Regions from separate parts of the Photobacterium sp. GB-1 genome, predicted to be linked through region 1. Evidence: predicted binding sites of a transcription regulator. Region 1 holds the regulator's gene; the other holds the start of a gene.
The links. Region 1 encodes CRP, which controls carbon source genes, mostly activating them, when cyclic AMP is high. Its sites were predicted from a motif close to TGTGANNNNNNTCACA; they were not measured.

Region 1 (3,634 bases):
CATATACTGCGCGTATCAGTAACGCAGTCGACGAGACATAAAATGATCATTCCTTGGCAAGATATCGCCCCAGAAACACTGACTAACCTGATTGAACAATTTGTGCTACGTGAAGGCACTGATTACGGTGAAGTTGAAATGAGCTTAGAAAACAAAGTGAATTACGTGATGCAGCAACTGAAATCCGGTGATGCTGTGATTGTATTTTCTGAATTGCATGAATCTGTCGACATAAAATTACGCAATCAGTTGCAATAAGTTTTATTAATGTGAGTCGTGCCCAGAGAGTTACGACTCAAAACTTGCCTCCGCTAGCAGTTTCACTTTTCAATCCCGACATCCCTGTTAACTTGTAGTAGCATTGTTGCCCGATCAGGTAATTTTATTATTGCCTGCTTTCTCATTTATCTTTCGATAATCAACAACGACAAGGTTAGTCATGTCTGCAAAACATCCTATTATTGCAGTTACTGGTTCATCAGGAGCAGGAACCACGACGACTTCTGAAGCATTCCGAAAGATGTTCAATATGATGAACATTAATGCGGCATGGCTAGAAGGCGATAGCTTCCATCGCTATACCCGCCCTGAAATGGACACTGAGATCCGCAAAGCTAAAGAGCAAGGTCGACATATCAGCTATTTTGGCTCAGAAGCCAATGACTTTGCCCAATTAGAGCAATTTTTCAAACAATATGGTGAAGATGGCACTGGCCGCTTTCGCCGTTATCTACACACATTTGACGAAGCCGTACCCTACAACCAAATGCCCGGAACGTTTACTCCGTGGCAACAGTTAGCAGAAAACACTGATTTACTCTTTTATGAAGGCTTACATGGTGGGGTTGTCGATGGCGAGATCCATGTCGCACAGCATGTTGATCTTCTTATTGGCATGGTACCCATTGTTAACTTGGAGTGGATCCAAAAAATTGTTCGTGACACGAGAGATCGAGGGCACTCTCGCGAAGCGGTGATGGAGTCAATCGTTCGCTCCATGGACGATTACTTAAATTATTTAACTCCGCAATTTTCACGCACACATATCAACTTTCAACGTGTACCAACCGTTGATACCTCAAACCCGGTGAGTGCCAAAGGGATCCCAAGCTTAGATGAAAGCTTTGTTGTGATCCGATTTCGCGGTTTAAATAATGTCGATTTTCCGTATTTACTTTCCATGATCCAAGGCTCATTTATGTCACGTCATAACACGCTTGTCGTCCCTGGTGGAAAAATGAGTTTTGCAATGGAATTGATCATGCGCCCCCTTATCGAGAAACTGATTAATACAGGGAAAATCAGTTAAGTTTGCACAAACGAAAATAAATAGAAAAAAGGTTGGCACAAACACCAACCTTTTTCATCTCAATCATTATTAAGCAGTGATGATTTCATACGAATGAGTCAACTTAACCTTTTCACCAATCATCAAGCATACAGAGCAATATTTCTCTAAAGAATCAGCAATGGTGTTAGCCACTAAGGTTTCATTTAAATCAAAACCTGAAACAATAAAATGCAAATTGGCTGCGGTAAATAAACGTGGCGCTTGCTCTCGACGCTCAGCTGAAATAAGAACCTCACAACCCACAATATTTTGCGCTTGGGATTGTAAACCACTGACAACATCTACTGAGCTACACCCTCCCGCCGCCATTAATACCAATTCCATTGGACTTGGAGCTTTATCCCCTCCATTACCATCCATGACTACACTATGACCGGAGCTAGATTGACCTAAAAAAGTCATATCTTCTACCCATTTTACTCGGGACTGCATCGCTTAATCCTTATTCAAACGCCCAATAATTGTCTCTAGTCTTATTGATTAAATAATGAATGTAAATCCTAATTCTCCGCCTTAATAACAACTTTTTTCCTCTCTAAAAATCGTCGTAATAATCATTACTTATCGCACCACTTAAAATTATCTCGCCGCATTGTGATCCTGTGCACAGTTATCCATATGAAATGAACGAATCTACTAGATCAATATCAAGAAAAAGGCGCAGAAAAAGGATACACTCTAACTTATTCAAGTTAGCTTGCAGCCCAGCGGCTGAATGGATACCCTATCAGTAGGCAGTTTTTTTTCTCGTGATAAAAGTTAGAAAAGAAACCAATGCTGTTGGGCAACAAATGCAGAGGAAGTTAGTAATATGGTTCCAGGTAAACCGCAAACAGATCCAACTTTAGAGTGGTTTCTTTCCCATTGTCATATTCACAAGTACCCATCGAAAAGTACGCTGATCCACGCAGGTGAGAAAGCAGAAACGTTGTACTACATTGTGAAGGGTTCTGTTGCTGTACTAATCAAGGATGAAGAAGGTAAGGAAATGATCCTTTCTTACCTAAACCAAGGTGACTTTATTGGTGAGCTTGGCTTATTCGAAGAAGATCAAGAGCGTACTGCTTGGGTTCGTGCGAAAAGTCCTTGTGAAGTAGCAGAAATTTCATTCAAAAAATTCCGTCAGTTAATTCAGGTTAACCCTGATATTCTGATGCGCTTATCTGCTCAAATGGCAAGTCGCCTACAAGTGACAAGCCAGAAAGTAGGTGATTTGGCATTCTTAGACGTTACAGGTCGTATCACACAGACATTGCTAAATCTTGCAAAACAACCAGATGCAATGACGCACCCTGATGGCATGCAGATTAAGATCACTCGTCAAGAAATCGGTCAAATTGTTGGCTGTTCTCGTGAAACAGTGGGTCGTATTCTGAAAATGCTTGAAGAGCAGAACCTTATCTCTGCTCACGGTAAGACGATTGTTGTTTACGGTACGCGTTAATTTTTAACGTCTTTAACCGTACGAAAAAAGCCGCACACTGTTGCGGCTTTTTTATTTCTTATTGATTAATAATCCCCCCATAAATACCTTTAAAAAGTGTGTCATTAATGCCATTAATTAATTTGTATTGCTCAAATTAAATGCTAAATTCAAGCAATGAATGGACTTCATCTTTTTTTGGTTTTTATATGGATATTGAACGTTTTGCCCCGAATAGCTACACCACTGTACCTGGTGCTATCGCTCCTCAACCTACAACTATTGAGATGACAGGCTTTAGTGACCGTCGTTGTTATTTAGAACAGCAAACAGGTTTACGTCGCTGTCCTGTTGAAGACAGTGGTATTTGGGGATCGCCCCTCGATAATTAACAGATTTAAAAAAAAGCAGCCAATTGGCTGCTTTTTATTGCCTTGTTTACACTGTTCAAGAGTTATAAGTACTTTCAAAGATCTTATCTGCCGAAGCTTCTACAAACCCGGTATAAATCTCACCATCTGGCTGTAAATAACGTTTAGCAAACTCATAAAATCCGCCAGAGACCAACATCTCACCATCAGAAAACGTGACCATGACTTTATCAGCCATGGTTGCTGATTGCTCTAACATCACAGTAGGATCGCCTTTTACCGCACCTCCCGCCTGATTAATGTCAAAACCACTTGATTCGAGAAAATGGTTCACTTCAGAAATTTCATTAAATTGCTCAAGCTGATTAATATCAACAGTAAAATGATTAGCACCAAAACCATGCGCTGCCACCCACCCTGCATATTCACTTTCTGCATTTAAAAACTGATAACTATCACGGCTTAACTGCCATGGTTTACCTTGAGAAA
Region 2 (3,634 bases), on a different contig from region 1:
TGACTCATTTGCCGATCCCTGGCAGTATTATTGGCTTGTTTATACTGTTCTTTGGCCTCGTTACTGGCATATGCAAAACAAAATGGGTCGATAAAACCTGTAATTTACTCATCAAACACATGGCATTGCTATTCGTGCCTGTTGGAGTTGGCTTAATAAACTACCTTGGTTTAATTAAGCACAATGCAACTATCATCTTTGCGAGCACATTAGGCAGCACATTAATTGTATTGCTTGTGATCGGCCTTGCGCTTCATCATAAGGAAAAAGAGTCATGATCTGGTTAGTTGCAACGCTAGTGGTATTTTACAGCATGCGCTATTTAGCAATGAAGATTCGTAATCCACTTTTTAATCCATTGCTCATTTCGCTGATTATTTTAATCGCTGCACTGCATTGGTTACAGGTGCCGTATGAAACCTACTTTGCAGATAACGAAATAATTAACTATTTGTTAGGTCCTGCGGTAGTGGCCTTAGCCTTACCTTTATATCAGCAACTGCCTTTAATTAAGCGTAAGTGGAAAACAATTTTAAGTGCCTGTTTTGTTGGTAGTATCTTGTCGATGACATTTGGTACCTCCATTGCGTTTTTAATGGGTGCTGATGCTCAACTTGCAGCCAGTATTTTACCAAAATCTATTACCACACCACTTGCGATGGCCGCTTCTCAACAAATTGGCGGGATTCCTGCGATTACAGCAGCAATGGTGATTATTGTTGGGCTATTTGGTGCGGTGTTAGGTTATCCAGTGATGAAACTGGTCCGTATTTACCATCCGTTAGCAAAAGGGTTAACGATTGGTACGGTATCTCATGCTTTAGGTACAGCAAAAGCTGTCGAAGAAAATTATCAAGAAGGGGCATTTAGCTCATTAGCGTTAGTTATCTGTGGGATCATGACAACGTTACTCGCTCCCATCATGTTCCCTATTTTAGAACACCTGTTTTTCCACTAAGTTATTCCTATCTCATGTTATGAGCTTAAACACTAATTCTTATTAGTTTTAAGTTCATAATGTTTTGATAACTATTTATTACAGGAAAAATTACATTTACATGTGTGAGTTCGCTCTCGATAATGTATACCAACCTACACTATCATTATTAATGTGATTCAAATCACACTTGATTAATGACAATTAACTTAGAATGTTTCTCCATCAACAATACGGAGTAACACACCAATGCACGCAAAAGTTATGGATGCATTAGGTCAATTACCTAAAGAGCTTGCATCAGCTTTACGACCAATTATTGAAGATAAAGATTTTGATTCAACAATTAGTCCTGAACAATTTGAACAGTTAGTTTCCCAAACTAATTTATCTGATACTGATCTTCGTCTTGCTCTCCTTCCTGTTGCTGCTGCTTACGCTGTTGTTCCTATTTCTAATTTCTATGTTGGTGCTATTGTTCGTGGTACATCTGGTCGCCTATATTTCGGTGCAAATATGGAATTTGTAGGCGCAAGTATGGCGTGTACGATCCATGCTGAGCAATCTGCAATTAGCCATGCTTGGATCAAAGGTGAAACAGGCATTAAAGACGTAACGATTAACTACAGCCCTTGCGGTCACTGTCGTCAGTTCATGAATGAATTGAATACGGCGCAAGATTTAGTTATTCAACTTCCTGAACGTCAGCCAATGACACTGCAACAATACCTGCCTGAATCTTTCGGCCCTGCTGATCTTGGGATTAAAGATGCGCTATTAAGCGACATTAATAATGGTATTACGATTGCTGAGCAATCAGAGCTTGCTGTTGCTGCTTGTGATGCTGCAAACCGCTCTCATGCACCGTACTCTAAGAACTTCAGTGGTGTTGCATTAAAAGCCAAAGATGGTCGTGTTTTTGTGGGTATGTATGCTGAAAATGCAGCATTTAACCCAAGCCTACCACCGCTGCAAGTTGCGCTAATCAACATGAATATGTCAGGTTACAAACTATCTGAATTAGTTGAAGCGGCATTAGTAGAAAGTGCAGAAAGCCTAATCAGTCAATTAGCGCGTACTCAAGCACTACTAGAAGCACTAAATCCTGATATTCAAATGACTTATGTTGCTTACTAATCGTTAGTGCTAGCAATATCTGTTGATGTAAAACCGCCATAATAGGCGGTTTTTTATTGCCTAATGCATTCAACACAATCAGTTATATTGGCTATCTAAAAACAAAAGCGTATTATCTCGCTATGCTTTTTTGACGAAACCAATTTTTAATGTCTGATTCACATACCCCAGTTCATAACCCAGTCCAAGGTGCCGGATGGATGCTTTCTGCAGGCCTTGCCTTTGCGATTGTAAATAGCCTTGCACAATTTCTCAGTATTAAGCTCCATGTCTCTTCAACTACTTTTGCGTTAATCCAATACTTTGTTGCACTGGTGGCTATGCTGCCATGGCTGAGAACCATGGGTATTCGCCGTTCACTAAAGACAGAGCAATTCTTCCAGCACTGTTTCCGTGTCTTTCTTGCGGTGATTGGTATCCAACTCTGGCTATGGGCACTTGCCTATCCTGTTCCTATTTGGCAAGGCATTGCACTGCTTATGACTTCACCGTTATTTGCAACTATTGGCTCAGGTGTATTACTAAAAGAGAAAGTTGGCGCTGCACGTTGGTGCGCAACGCTTGCTGGCTTTATTGGTGCAATGATCATTTTAGAGCCGTGGTCTGATTCATTTAGTATTGCGACATTATTACCTGTCGGCGCTGCGGTTTTCTGGGCGGGTTATTCTTTGATGGTGAAAAAGCAATCTACTACAGAATCACCAACCACTGTTGTGATGTATTTACTTATTCTGATCACGCCATTTAACTTGTTACTGGCTCTACCTGATTTTACTATGCCAACAGGCGGCACAACATGGACATTAATCATCGCTGCTGGTCTGTTAACCGCACTGGCACAATGGGCGATTGCTAAAGCCTATGCCGTCGCTGATGCGTCATTTGTTCAACCATTCGACCACGCAAAATTACCACTAAACGTGTTAGGTGGTTGGCTTGTATTTGGTTGGGTACCACCGGGTCGATTATGGTTAGGTGCGGCGATTATTATTGCTTCTGTGGCCTTTATCACCCAATGGGAAAAGCGAAAATAGCTAGTAATAACCGTACCCCATAAAAGATTCACTAACCGCCTTCTTGGCGGTTTTTTATTATAAGCTCTAAAGCTTTTCTAATATTTACTTTTAAAGTCTATTTAAATCCCGACGCAAACGTTTGCTTAAATAAAAAAACAAGGTATTATCACGCCCAACCAACACTATCCAACATAAATAGTAAGGAATAATAATGTTAGGTACAGCTAATGGTTCAAATGCAACACGTGTTTTACTTTTAGGCTCTGGCGAGCTTGGCAAAGAAGTCGCGATTGAATGCCAACGTTTAGGTATTGAAGTGATTGCCGCAGATCGCTACCCCAACGCGCCAGCAATGCAAGTTGCACATCGTAGCCATGTGATTGATATGCTCGATGGCGAGGCGTTAAAACACATTATTGAACTAGAAAAGCCCGACTACGTTGTTCCTGAAATTGAAGCCATTGCCACTGACACGCTTGTAGAATTAGAGCAGCAAGGTGTTAACGTTGTGCCTACCGCTAATGCGACGAAACTGACAATGAAC

Region 2: cdd (cytidine deaminase) is a predicted target of CRP. The motif match lies at 1,062-1,077, and genes of this name have one in related genera.

What each region holds. Positions count from the first base shown of each region.
Region 1 covers NZ_PYOB01000007.1:145,185-148,818, reverse strand. Annotated here, with positions in the region: gene C9J45_RS10310 (YheU family protein) at 43-258, shown strand; gene C9J45_RS10305 (phosphoribulokinase) at 440-1,309, shown strand; gene C9J45_RS10300 (OsmC family protein) at 1,379-1,783, opposite strand; gene crp (cAMP-activated global transcriptional regulator CRP) at 2,163-2,795, shown strand; gene C9J45_RS10290 (hypothetical protein) at 2,984-3,166, shown strand; gene C9J45_RS10285 (DUF1338 domain-containing protein) at 3,222-3,634, opposite strand, start outside.
Region 2 covers NZ_PYOB01000004.1:219,630-223,263, forward strand. Annotated here, with positions in the region: gene C9J45_RS06895 (CidA/LrgA family protein) at 1-278, shown strand, start outside; gene C9J45_RS06900 (CidB/LrgB family autolysis modulator) at 275-958, shown strand; gene cdd (cytidine deaminase) at 1,187-2,074, shown strand; gene C9J45_RS06910 (DMT family transporter) at 2,224-3,108, shown strand; gene purT (formate-dependent phosphoribosylglycinamide formyltransferase) at 3,302-3,634, shown strand, end outside.